One region of the Paenibacillus sp. FSL H8-0048 genome, then DNA from elsewhere that is predicted to be linked to it. Evidence: riboswitches for the same ligand, from Rfam matches in the RefSeq annotation. Region 1 holds a riboswitch; each other region holds the start of a gene.
The links. Region 1 has a riboswitch for cobalamin ahead of NSU18_RS14710 (S-layer homology domain-containing protein). Riboswitches for the same ligand answer to the same signal wherever they lie in the genome.

Region 1 (4,282 bases):
CGCGGACGGCGGAGCAGGAAGTGGAGAAGCGGGTAAGAATAACGGCGTGGATGCGGGGGACGGAGAAGCTGGTAAGAATAACGGCGTGAAGCTGTTGTTCAGCTTCACTGATGCTGCGGAATGCTCCGCCTTCAAGCCGGAGCGGGTAGGCGTGGAGTCCGCCAGCGGCGTTACGGACTACGAGGTCAAGGCAACGGTTAGCAGTTGCCAGGTTGCAGCAGGCGCCGGAGTAGACGGCGATGCGAAGGGTGAGACAGGCGCCGGAGTAGACGGCGATGCGAAGGGTGAAGCAGGCGCTGGAGTAGACAGCGATGTGAGGGGTGAGACAGGCGCCGGAGTAGACGGCGATGCGAAGGGTGAGACAGGCGCCGGAGTAGACGGCGATGTGAAGGGTGAAGCAGGCGCAGGAGTAGACGGCGATGCAGATAGTGGAGCCGCCGCCTCTCCAGCGGCGGCGGGGACTCCTCCGTCACGCGTATACGAGGTGACGGTGGAGCTATCAGCAGGCGCGAAGCTGGCGGCAGGTGATATGATCACCGCCGGAAGATACTCGCTGAAGCTGGAGGCAGATCCGGGCAGCGCCCCGGAAGCTGCAGCCACAGCCGCGCCTAGTGCAGAGCCATCCGCTTCTGCAAGCCCGGAAGCGGACACGGACGCGGAATAAAGCTGTGGCATTAACAGGCTGTTTAAGCTTTTAACTAATGAGCAGGTAAATCTTCGAGTAAAGCAAATCGACGGGCGCTACTGACTAACGTAATTGACTGCCGTAATCGACTGCACCTAACGACCAACGTTATCGACTAATGCTACTGAGTCACTTAGCCGTCTCACCAACTAACAGACGTTTTTGACTTGTTATCGAGTAATGGTCCTGAGTAACATTGCTTACAGAGATAGGTGTACTCTGTACAACTAAAAACAGTGAAAAAGAAGGCGTACCTCTCTTAATTGTATTCCATACAACTAAATTTGCCCGAAAGGGCGAAAAGCCGGGTACATAAGCATTTTAGGTGTACGAAATACAGCTAAAGGTACATTTGGCGGTAAATCAGACGGTTTAGTTGTACAGATTACATTTAAGCATAACGTGGGGAGCTAGTTTGGCACATTACGGTAGAATGGGTATGGCAGGCTGAAATATGTGAAATGTAGAAGATAGTTATGCTTATGTCCGAAAGAAGCTGCTCAATTGCACTTTGTACACTAGAATGAGGCATATTGAGCCTTATATGGCGTTCTGTTGTATTTGGTGCAGTAGATTTTTGGGATTTGGCCCGGCTGAGGGGAATTTGCTGTAATCGGTGGTATGGAGTGCAACAGAATGCGTTAACGGCTGCTTTTATACTAATTCTGATGTACGGAATACAATCGGCCTTCTGCCGAGGTTTCCATAGGTTCGCCATCGAGTTGATTACAGCAGACCAACGTCTTGATCAGCAGCAGAAGAGTAACTTTTATAGTCCTGAATAGTATGATGTGCCGGGGAGCGGGCATGTGCTGTTCAGGATTTTTGCTGGGGAATAGACGGGGTCTCGCGACGGATGGAATAGATATAGCTTGTCTATAGACATACAGGGGAATAGTCGATATGATGGTTTGAGAATATTAAAATTTAATAAGCTTGAGGAAAAGGTGCAGATTGCCTTAGAGACCGCGCGCTGTCGCCAGCAGAAGCTGGCAGGGCTATGTCTAATAGAAGAATCTGCTTAAAAGGGAAGCCCGGTGCAAGTCCGGCGCGGTCCCGCCACTGTAAATACGGAGCGACTCCTGAGGTGCCACTGTCTGCTAAGCGGATGGGAAGGCGGGGGAAGCGGTGAAGTATGAGCCAGGAGACCTGCCTTTTTCATTGTTGTTTCTATTCTTCGGGGGTAAGAATGTGGAAGCAGATGCTGATATCTGATATTGGCGAGGGCTGTATGCGCTGTATTGTATGTAATGTGGGAGAGCAACCGGCTCCCTTCAGCCGCCCTGTGCGAAAGTTCTTCCCCGGCCGCCCTGCACAGGGCGGTCTTTAGGTTGCCGCTCTTTTGGCGGAGGAAGCAGGATTCATCCATTCTATTTCAGGAAAGAGGTTAGTTATGAAGAACCATTCTCTATCATCCAGGTTCACACGGCTGGGACTTGCTGTCATTATGCTGTTCGCACTGCTGGGAGCAGCTGTAGCTCCGGCAGGACAAGCTGCTGCTGCACAGACAGGCGGAACTTCCGCACCAGCGGTATCCGCTCTGCCCGCAAGTGAGGCAGCCAGCGTAACCGCTGCGGTCTATGCTACTGCGGAATTCATGCTGAAGAACGGAGTCCAGTCCGACTGGCAGGCGATTGGCCTTGCACAAGCAGGCTACAAGGTACCTGCCAGCTATCTGAAGGCGCTTGAGGGTAAGGTGAGTGAGGCTAAGGGTGTTTTTGCCAGAGCTACGGATTATGCCCGGATCACGCTTGCCGTTAAGGCACTGGGCGGCGACCCTGAGAAGGTGGCAGGCTACAACCTGATCGAGAAGCTCTACAATCACGATGCAATCACCGGCCAGACGCTGAATAATCCGGTTTATGCCCTGCTGGCTCTTGATTCCGGCAGTTATACCATCCCGGCAAATGCGAAATGGACACAATCTAAGCTGCTGGCAGAGATTCTGGCCAAGCAGAACCCGGACGGCGGCTTCACCCTGACCACGGGTGCGAGTGATCCGGATATGACAGCGATGACGCTGAACGCACTGGCTGGACACAAGCAGGAAGCAGCCGTGAATACTGCTGGTCAGCGGGCAGCCGCCTGGTTGTCTAAGGCACAGGACAAGAACGGCGGATATGGCGACAGCAGCGAGAGTGTAGCTCAGGCCATTATCGGTCTGTCTGCCTTCGGCATTGATCCGGCAGGAGCAGAGTATACCAAAGGCCAGATTAATCTGGTCAGCAAGCTGCTGAGCTTCAGTGCAAAGGATGGCGGATTCGTCCACACTGCGGGCGGCAGCTCCAATCCGCTCTCCACGGAGCAGGCACTGGAGGCTTTGGTAGCGTACAAGCTGTTTGGTACAGGCGGTAAGCTCTTTGATTTTAGCGGCACACCTGTGAAGAATCCTCAGGTAAGTGTCGCGGTTACAGTTGAAGGTCCGAATGGAACGTTGGCTGAGGGCAGCGTGTATGCTGGAAATGTGCTTAAAGCACTGGAAAAGACAGCAGCAGCCAAGCGCCTGGCCCTGGTCAATGAAGCAGGCAATTATGTGACGGGGATCGGCGGCGTGATTGCGGGTACTTTTGGCGGATATGACGGCTGGATGTATGTGGTTGCGCGCGGCGGAGCATGGATCTATCCAAGTGTAGGGATGGGCGACTTCGCACTGGAGGAGAATGACCGCATCGTGGTCTATTATGGCGGGGACAACACGCAGGTGGTTGATGCCGTAACCGTGACTCCCGCACAGCCGCAGCCTGGACAAGATCTGAAGGTGCAGGTAACCCAGAAGCAATGGGTCTGGAATGAGGCGACTTTCACCTCCGATCCGGTAACTTCACCGGCAGCAGGCGTACAGGTAACCATCGGCGGCAAAACAGCAGTTACAGATGCTGCGGGCGTGGCTGCTCTTGCTGGTGGTCTTCCGGCGAATAAATATACCCTGACGGTTACGGGATATCTGAAGGATAAAACCCCGGCCATCGTCCGTCATACGGTTCCGGTAACGGTGGCTTCTGCTGCGGCGGACCGTCCGGCTTTTGCCGATGTGAAGTCGATTTCGCCTTGGGCGCTGGAGTCGGTATACACGGCGTATGACCGCAAGCTGATGAATGGTGTGAGTGAAGGCAGTCTGATGTTTGCACCGAAAAAGAATATTACCCGTGCTGAATTTGCAGCACTGCTGCTGCGCTTAACCGGGAACGAGCCGTCTGCGGCGTCTTCCGCTGGGGCCTTCAGTGATGTTAAGGCCGGTACATGGTATTATGGAACAGTGAACCGGGCAAAAGAGCTTGGAATCATTAGCGGCGTGACAGCCACGGCGTTCAAACCGGACGGGCTGGTTACGCGCCAGGATATGGCTGTGATGATGGTTAGAGCTTTTAAACTGGATGCAGCTGGAGCGGAAGCCGGAGCAGGCGCGGGTAAGTTCAGCGACGAAGATAAAATTAGTGACTATGCATTGTCCGCTGTCCGTACGGTAACGGGACTTGGATATATGAGCGGCACCGGCGGCGCATTCGAGCCTGCTGCTGTCGTAACTCGTGAGATGGCTGCTGCCGTAGCGGTTAGGTTGCCATAGTTCTTAGTTGGTAGGGAGCTGACTGTACTGCA
Region 2 (4,282 bases), 1.0 Mb from region 1:
CCGCCCAGCGGTAGGCCAGGTCCATATCATGCGTAGCCATAACTACGGTTGTTCCTTTATCATGTATAGCTTCAAGACCCTTCAGCATCTGCGTTTCCGATAACGGGTCCAGATACGAGGTCGGCTCATCCAGCAGAATCAGCTCCGGCTCCATAGCCAGCACACCGGCGAGTGCCGTGCGTTTTTTTTGGCCCAGGCTTAGCTGGTGAATCGGTTTATCGCCCAGACCGGTCAGATTCAGCAGCTCCATTACCTCCCGGCAGCGCGCGGCAATAGCCGGTTCAGCCATGCCGCTGCCGCGCAGCCCGAACGATACATCCTCCAGCGGTGTGCTGAGGATCAGCTGCTGCTCAGGGTCCTGGAAAACCAGGCCCACTCTCCGCCGCAGAGCGGCCAGCTCTTTTTTGGAGTAGGATAATGCCTTCCCTCCTTGCAGAACCGTACCCTGCTGCGGGCGCAGGATGCCGACGGCATGCAGGAACAGCGTCGATTTGCCCGAACCGTTATGACCGAGTACCGCCGTCTTGCTGCCTGCGGGGATGGAGAACGTAAGTTCATGCAGCGCAGGCTCCTTCGTATCCGGGTAATGGAACACCACTCCGTCACAAGCCAAGCTATATTCCTGATCCATGGCCGGCTCCTTTCATGTGTTAGTGATAAAGTACGCTTCAGTCAGCAGCAGCACAGCAATACCGGTATAAGCCTGGATTGTATACCGCCGCGGCACAGGACGCGCCGTATAAGGCGGGAGAATAATCTCGTCTGTGAATCCGCGGGCCAGCAGCCCCTGCGACAATCCGTAATAACGGTGCATCGTGTTGCCGAACAGCGCTCCTGCCATAGCCGCAGTCTCCCGAAGTCTGGCCATGTAGCCCCGCCGGCCTCCGCGCAGCCTGCGGGCCAGCAGCAGGCCATGCGCTGCATCACTCAGCAGGAATAAGAAGCGGTACATAATCAGCATCAGCTCCAGAACAATCTGCGGCATCCGCAGCCTGCGCAGCACCTGCAGCAGCTCACTGAACGGAGTAGTGAACATCAGGAAAAAGAAACAGCTCATGCAGGCAGAGATTCTGGCCAGCAGCTCTCCGGCCCGCTGAAGCCCGGCCACTGTAACATATACCGGCAGGTTCAGTCCAGGAAGCGGGAATATTCCTGCCTCTCCCGCTGCCGGATGCCCGAATTCCACGAGCAGCGCCGGTACGCTAAGCGCGTAGAACAGCAGCGCTGTGCCGAACAGCATGCCATAAGCACGGAAGGGAATACGGGCCTGTAATACACACCAGGACATCATCCATAGGGTGATTGCAGCCTGCAGTACCGGATGTACGGTGTAAGAGAGCAGGAACATCAGGGCTGCGAACGAGCTTTTCCACATCGGGGATAACTGGCGCAGAGCATTATTGTAAGAGAGAACATCAATCCGCCGGATCACTTGCTGCTATGCTGCTTCGTCCCGCCTGCTTGCCCTTGAGCAGCCCCAGGGTATAGCCGATCACACCGGCACCAATCGCTGCCTGCAATGCAAACAGCATACTCTCCGTCTCCCCCGGGAGCTCAGTCAGCGGCTTGAACCACGGCTCATAGTCAGGATTAATCTCAGTAATCGCACCTTCAGCCGCATCATCGGCTCCGCCGAATTCCCCGTTAACCAGCAGCAGCGGCAGAATGACAAGCAGAATAACGACCAGCAGCATCAATCCATTTTTCCATTTATTGCTCATTAGGCTCTTCCTCCGTTCACCTTGCGTTTCAGCAGCGACAATTCATTCGGGCTATACGATTTCAGCCAGTTCCACAGCAGTACCGTCAACAGCCCTTCACTGATGGCCAGCGGGATTTGCGTCACGGCAAAGATTCCCCCGAATTTAAGAAAAGAAGCCATTACACCGCCATCCGCCGCCGGAAAAGCCACCGCCAGTTGAACGGAAGTCACTACATACGTACTCAGATCAGCCGCCGCAGCCGCACAGAATAGGGCCAGCTTTTCGCGGTCCGGCATTTTCATCATCAGCTTATACACTGCATATCCGGCAAAAGGACCCGCCACCGCCATCGAGAACGCATTGGCTCCAAGCGTAGTGATCCCGCCGTGCGCCAGCAGCAGCGCCTGAAACAGCAGCACAATCGAGCCGATCACGCTCATGGGCATCGGTCCCAGCATTACCGCACCAAGTCCGGTTCCGGTAGGGTGGGAGCTGCTTCCGGTCACGGAAGGCATTTTGAGCGCAGACAGAACGAAGGTAAACGCACCGGCCAGACCCAGCAGCAGCTTCAGCTCCGGATTCTCCCGGGTCATGGCTCTCAGCTTGAAGATTCCCAGCACAAAGAACGGGATAAACGCCGCCCACCAGAACACCGCCCAGCCAACCGGCAGGAACCCTTCCATAATGTGCATCGCGCGGGCCGTACCCGGTTCATTCAGCATAAAATACACCGTAAATCCGGCAACCAGAGCCGCAAAGCTCCACCCTCTGTGTTTTTTCATTTGTCACCCTCCATGTTTGTTGATTTCCGTTAAAAATAATAAAACTAAAAAACCCACCCTAAAGGGTGGGAGTGTATGTACGCAGGCAAGTTCGATAGAACGCGCAGCCGCTGCCAAACGATACAAGGCGCTTCTCATCGTACCATCACTATGGGACGAATCCTTGTATCCAGCAGCTATAAACCGGTGATCCTCTCTACACTCAAGATTCCTCCGGTCCATCAGGGCAGAACGCCTCTTCTCATTAACCTATCCGTACACCGCTCCTATCCGCGTAGAGTCGTGGTGTGCGTAGACAAGGTAGGTCTCCTGGCTTGGAATGCAAACGCCGCAGGCTTCGTCTTCCCCGGGGCTTCCCGAGTGACCTCATGAAGTGCAGCTCTTCCATACAGTGGCGGGACCGCTCGGGATTTGCACCCGATTCCCTGTTATCCCTTGCCGCATCCGGCAAGAGCACCTTGTTTCACCGCTAATTCATCTCACATCATAACGGACCCGGCTCAGCGTGTCTGTGATATAAATTGGAAAAGCTGTACTGCGGACAAACTTGGCTTGTAGAAATTTTATTTGAGTAATATAATTATTAACTATACAATCTGAACGTGGAGGCATCCGATGAAACTCGATCTAACCGAACAATCCCTGCCCGTGTACGAGGCCTTGTCCAGTACCGTGCGCCTGCATATGCTGCGGCTGCTGTCCGATAAGCCCATGAACGTGAAGGAGCTGGCTGCAGCCCTCAAGCTCAGCAGTGCAATTATGACCATGCATGTGCGCAAGCTCGAAGCTGCCGGGCTGATCCGCAGCCACATGGCTCCAGGCAAAAGCGGACTGCAGAAGATCTGTACACTGGCTGCCGACGGGGCAGAGATTATTTTTCCAAGGCAGGCCCGGACTCCGCGCAGGGGATACCGCAAGGATATCCCGGTGGGGCATTATTCCGACTTCCAGATTGAGCCTACCTGCGGACTGTCTACGACGGAGAGGGTCATCGGGCACTTTGACGATCCCCGTTATTTCTGGGACCAGGAGCGGGTGAATGCCGGGATTCTCTGGTTCGGCAAGGGGTTCGTTGAGTATAAAATCCCGAATTTCCTGCTGTCCAGCCAGCAGCCGGAGGAGCTTGCCATCACGATGGAGATTGCCTCGGAAGCCCCGTCGATCAACAACAACTGGCCGTCGGATATTACCTTCACGCTGAACGGACAATCGCTCGGCTTCTGGACCAGCCCCGGTGATTACGGAGATAATCCGGGAAAATACACTCCGGCATGGTGGCCCGCACTCACCAATCAATACGGCCTGCTCAAGCAGCTGCGGATTACGCAGACGGGTACCTACATGGACGGGCAAAAGCTGTCGGAGGTCACCCTCGATCAGGTAGGCATCCGCAACAAACAATGGACCTTCCGGCTCTCTGTCGAGGAGGATGCCGAGCACATCGGCGGTCTCACCCTGTTCGGAAAAGGCTTCGGTAATTACAATGAGGACCTGGTGTTTGAGCTGTTTTATACGGATGGTGTGGCAGATTTGCCGGGTTCTATATAAAGGCTTGCTTAGGGTGTTAGGTAGGTAGGTAGGTAGGTAGGTAGGTAGGTAGGTAGGTAGGTAGGTAGGTAGGTAGGTAGGTAGGTAGGTAGGTAGGTAGGTAGGTAGGTAGGTAGGGGAGATTGATTAGTTAGACTAATTAGGTTGGTTTTTGTTTCAGCTACTTTTGGAGCCAATACTCCTCATTTCCGCTCATCGCCCACTTTCGGCTGATTCAGGTGCATTAGTGTACCACCCATTAGCCAACCA
Region 3 (4,282 bases), 580 kb from region 1:
GTTGCTCTACCCCTGAGCTACACCAGCCTACAGGCTTTGTTAGCCTGCCAAACAAAAAATATTATAACTCTTCCAGCGGAAAACGCAACCCCTTTTTCCGCTGGCAGCTGTGTCATCAGCCGTGCATGAGCCCCAGCCTGCGGAAATAATCCAGCGCGAGCTTAGCGCTTGCAAGAGAGGATTCCTCGTAGGCCTCTTGCTCCACAATATAGTAGAGAATTCCGCTCTGCTCCGCTATCTCGAAGACGCTCTGAAAATCGACCTCTCCCTTTCCAAGATCGGTCTCCTCCTGGTTGGCTCCAAAATCCTTAATATGGACCAGCGGAACACGTCCGGCATACCGTGACACATAATCAGCCGGGTTGGCTCCGCCCCTGTATACCCAGCCCAGATCGAACTCTGCCAGCATATGCTCCGCAGGAATCTGCTCCAGCCAGATATCAATGACCGCCTTGCCGTCAACCTCAGCGAATTCATAATCATGATTGTGGTAGCCATACTGCATTCCCGCTGCCCGGACCATCGCGGAAGCCTTCTCAAAGAATGGAATTAACCTCGTTACATCGTCGATGGAAGGGCTGGGCGGAAGCGGCGCTGACGGGGTGATAATATATTGAATTCCCAGCTCCGCCGCGTACTCGATCTCCCTGGCCAATGCCCGCTCCATCTGTTCCAGGCTGCTGAAGTCCAGACCCACATGCGCCGAAGGCGCTGCAAGACCCAGTTCATCCAGCCTGCGACGAAGTACCCCGGCAGCTACGCCGAAATATCCGGCGAATTCCACCACCTGGTATCCCATCTCTGCTACCTTGCCCAGTGTGCCAAGGAAATCCCGCTCCGTCTGGTCACGCAGTGTATACATTTGAATTCCGATCTGCCGCGCTGCTTCTGCCATGAAGAATCCGCTCCTTATCATCATTTCTGGTTGGATACTATATTCACTCTATTTCCCCTGAAGCTTGCGCTCTACGGATTCCAGCTTGCTGCGGCTGGTGGAGGTCTTGTCGCGCCGATCGTCGATCTTGAGCGAGGTGGAGACTCTCTGCGCCCCGGCGGTGAACGGCGACTCATGCAGCGCTTCTACCGCAGCCAGAATCCGCCCCACCGGTCCCTCAATAATCGTACCCATAGAAGTTAGCTCATACGTAATGCCCTCCACCGTCTCCAGCACGCGCTGCATCTCGGCCACATAGCTGCTAAGGCTGGTGCTGCCTGTCCCAATCGGAATAACGGTCACTTCGCCAATTGCCATTGCTATTTCCCTCCCTAAAGTATCTGGTGTGCCTGCCGCTTACTTATTCCCTTATTGTAACGCTTCGCCAGGCTCGCCACAAATCACCTGCACCCTCTCTTTTCTATTAATATCCGTCAAAATGATTACCAGGATTAGACGCACTCTATTTATGGATTCTTTGTGGCGTATTTTCGGAGATTTTATGAAAAATTCAAGGCAGATTTAGAGGAAAGTTGTGGATTACCTGTGGACTAACTGTGGATCAGCTGTGAGTAAAAGCGCCGAACCCGCTCCCCGTGCGGGATTGCAAAAAAACATTTACAAACACAATATATTGCGGTAGCTTTAATAGATAACAACAAAATATAGTAGAAACAGGTGTTTCACCCCTAGTAATAGAGGTGAGACTTAATAGGGAAGCGCGGTGCAAAACCGCTGCGGTCCCGCCACTGTAACCGGATGCTCCCAGGGTGCGATACCCAGGGCCGCATTCTCCGGCTAATTGCCACTAAGGGGCGGAATAAGCCCCCCGGGAAGGCGCTGGAGGAGTTGCCGGAAGCCAGGAGACCTGCCTGTTTCGGCGGCACCGCTTAGACTCCTGCGAGGAACAGGGGAGGTGCCCGTATGCGGCCTGCTATTGCAGAGTTAGCCTTCCGTCAATCGGGCCAGAGGCTGCCGATACCTGAGGACGATCGCGGATTATCTTCAGGTATCGGCTCTGCGGAATATACAAGAACTGGCGTAAGCTATTGCCCCGTTTCTGCTCGTATGTTCCACCCAGACCACAGGCAAATTTCCGCTTTCCGGAGCTTTGCATCCTGCATTCGGGCATTTCCGGCCTTCCCGGCCGGGGGTGCTTTTTTAACGCTTACAATACCCGAGAGGAGAGAGTTATATAATGACGCTGCTGGAGAAACGTTATAACGAAGGACAAGCTGCACAAGAGGTTCTATTGGAAGAGGTCATTCATCTGGGACGGGATATTATCGACAGCCGGGATCTGGATCTGCTGCGCGAGAACGCCAACCTGAACGGGGAGAGCTTCTCCGGCAAAATGAGCAAGTTCGGCAGTGAGTACTCCAAATGGTATGCCCGCAACTTCACCATGCCGCCACAGCTGGTACAGGCTACCCTGGATAATGTCGTCTATGTACATGACCTTGATCAATACGCCATTGGAACCACGAACTGCATCTTTATTCCGTTTGAACGGCTTCTCCGTGAAGGCTTCAATACCGGCAACGGCAGCGTACGGCCTCCCAACTCGATTATGACGGCGATGTCGCTGGTGGCGATTATTTTCCAGTCGCAGCAGAATGCGCAATACGGCGGCGTATCCGCCAACAAGCTGGACTATGATCTGGCCCCTTATGTCACCAAATCCTTCTCCAAGCTCTTCCGCAAAGGTCTGGAGTATTTCGAGGAGAATGCAGAGGTGTCTGGGCTTGGGGAGATTACGATGAGCCGCAGCGATCTGGCCGAGCAGTATCCGCGCGCCTTCCGTTTTGCCCTTAAGGAGACGCAGAGCGAGACCCTGCAAGCCGCAGAGAGTATGGTACATAACCTGAATACGATGTCCAGCCGCTCCGGCGGCCAGATTCCTTTTACCAGCATCAACTACGGCACCTGCACCTCCCCGGAGGGGCAGCTTGTGATCAGCTCGCTGCTGACGGCCACGATGAATGGACTGGGCAGCGGGGAGACGCCGGTGTTCCCGATTCAGATCTTCAAATGCAAGCAAGGCATCAACCAGCAGCCGGGTGATCCTAACTACGAGCTGTTCCTGAAGGCAGCGGAGTGCTCGGCGCGCAGATTGTATCCGAACTTCGCCAACCTGGACGCTCCGCTGAACATGCAATATTATGATCCGGCTGACCCGGATACCGAGTTCGCTACGATGGGCTGCCGCACCCGTGTGCTTGGAGACCGCTTCGGACGCAATCACTGCTCCGGCAAAGGCAACCTGTCCTTCAACACACTCAACCTGGTGCGTCTTGGACTGGCCCACGGCACGATAACCGGCCGCCGCCTCGCTGCTGATGAAGAAGGGTTCTTCGACGACCTCAATCACTATATGGATATTGCGCTCGACGGTCTGCTGCACCGCTTCCGCATCCAGGCTTCCCAGAAGGCCAAAGCCTCCGATTTCATGATGCGGGAAGGCGTCTGGGAGGGCGGCGAGCAGCTTGCCCCCGATGACAGTGTAGGCGAACTGCTGAAGCACGGCAGTCTGTCGCTGGGCTTCATTGGAATGGCAGAATGCATGAAAGCCATGTACGGCAAGCACCACGGCGAAGATATGGAGATCCATGCCAAGGCTGTAGCCATCGTCCGCCATATGCGTGAATATTGTGACCGCAAGAGCGAGGAGCTTAATCTCAACATCACCTTGTTCGCAACACCAGCTGAAGGTCTCTCCGGCAAGTTCACGAAGATTGACCGCAAGGTGCTCGGCTCTATCCCTGGGGTAACCGACCGTGAATACTATACGAATTCGTTCCACATTCCGGTCTACCATGAACTGAGCGCAGCCAAGAAGATCAGCCTGGAAGCTCCGTTCCATGAATATTGCAACGCCGGAGCGATCTCCTATGTCGAGCTGAACGGCAATGCCCGGAGCAACCCGTCAGCCTTCGTCAAAATCATCAAATACGCGCTGGAGCAGGATATCAGCTACTTCAGCATTAACCATCCGATTGACCGCTGCTCCGGCTGCGGCTATGAAGGGGTCATCGGCACGAATTGCCCGACCTGCAATGCCCATGAGGATACCACCCATATCCGCCGTCTGCGCCGGGTTACCGGGTATCTGACCGGCGACTATCAGACCCGCTTCAATGCTGCCAAGCAAGCCGAAGTCCGGGACCGTGTTAAGCATCTATGAACATCTGCGGATATTACCCGGAGTCGATTAATGAAGGCGAGGGCCTGCGGGCCGTCCTCTTCATCAGCGGCTGCCGCCACCGCTGCCCGGGCTGCTTCAACCCGAAGACCTGGAACTTTAGCTTCGGGGAAGTCTTCACCCCGGAGCGGCGGCGCGAGATCATA

Region 2: another riboswitch for cobalamin. It lies ahead of NSU18_RS10690 (energy-coupling factor ABC transporter permease); the one in region 1 lies ahead of NSU18_RS14710 (S-layer homology domain-containing protein).
Region 3: another riboswitch for cobalamin. It lies ahead of NSU18_RS17195 (anaerobic ribonucleoside triphosphate reductase); the one in region 1 lies ahead of NSU18_RS14710 (S-layer homology domain-containing protein).

Annotation. Positions count from the first base shown of each region.
Region 1 covers NZ_JBBODF010000001.1:3,470,379-3,474,660, reverse strand. Annotated here, with positions in the region: gene NSU18_RS14715 (GAP1-N2 domain-containing protein) at 1-664, shown strand, start outside; cobalamin riboswitch at 1,664-1,856, shown strand; gene NSU18_RS14710 (S-layer homology domain-containing protein) at 2,079-4,250, shown strand.
Region 2 covers NZ_JBBODF010000001.1:2,470,312-2,474,593, forward strand. Annotated here, with positions in the region: gene NSU18_RS10675 (energy-coupling factor ABC transporter ATP-binding protein) at 1-631, opposite strand, end outside; gene cbiQ (cobalt ECF transporter T component CbiQ) at 644-1,432, opposite strand; gene NSU18_RS10685 (energy-coupling factor ABC transporter substrate-binding protein) at 1,416-1,721, opposite strand; gene NSU18_RS10690 (energy-coupling factor ABC transporter permease) at 1,721-2,485, opposite strand; cobalamin riboswitch at 2,768-2,961, opposite strand; gene NSU18_RS10695 (ArsR/SmtB family transcription factor) at 3,101-4,033, shown strand.
Region 3 covers NZ_JBBODF010000001.1:4,053,531-4,057,812, forward strand. Annotated here, with positions in the region: tRNA gene NSU18_RS17180 (tRNA-Thr) at 1-27, opposite strand, end outside; gene NSU18_RS17185 (sugar phosphate isomerase/epimerase family protein) at 116-895, opposite strand; gene NSU18_RS17190 (MTH1187 family thiamine-binding protein) at 944-1,252, opposite strand; cobalamin riboswitch at 1,594-1,824, shown strand; gene NSU18_RS17195 (anaerobic ribonucleoside triphosphate reductase) at 2,133-4,118, shown strand; gene nrdG (anaerobic ribonucleoside-triphosphate reductase activating protein) at 4,115-4,282, shown strand, end outside.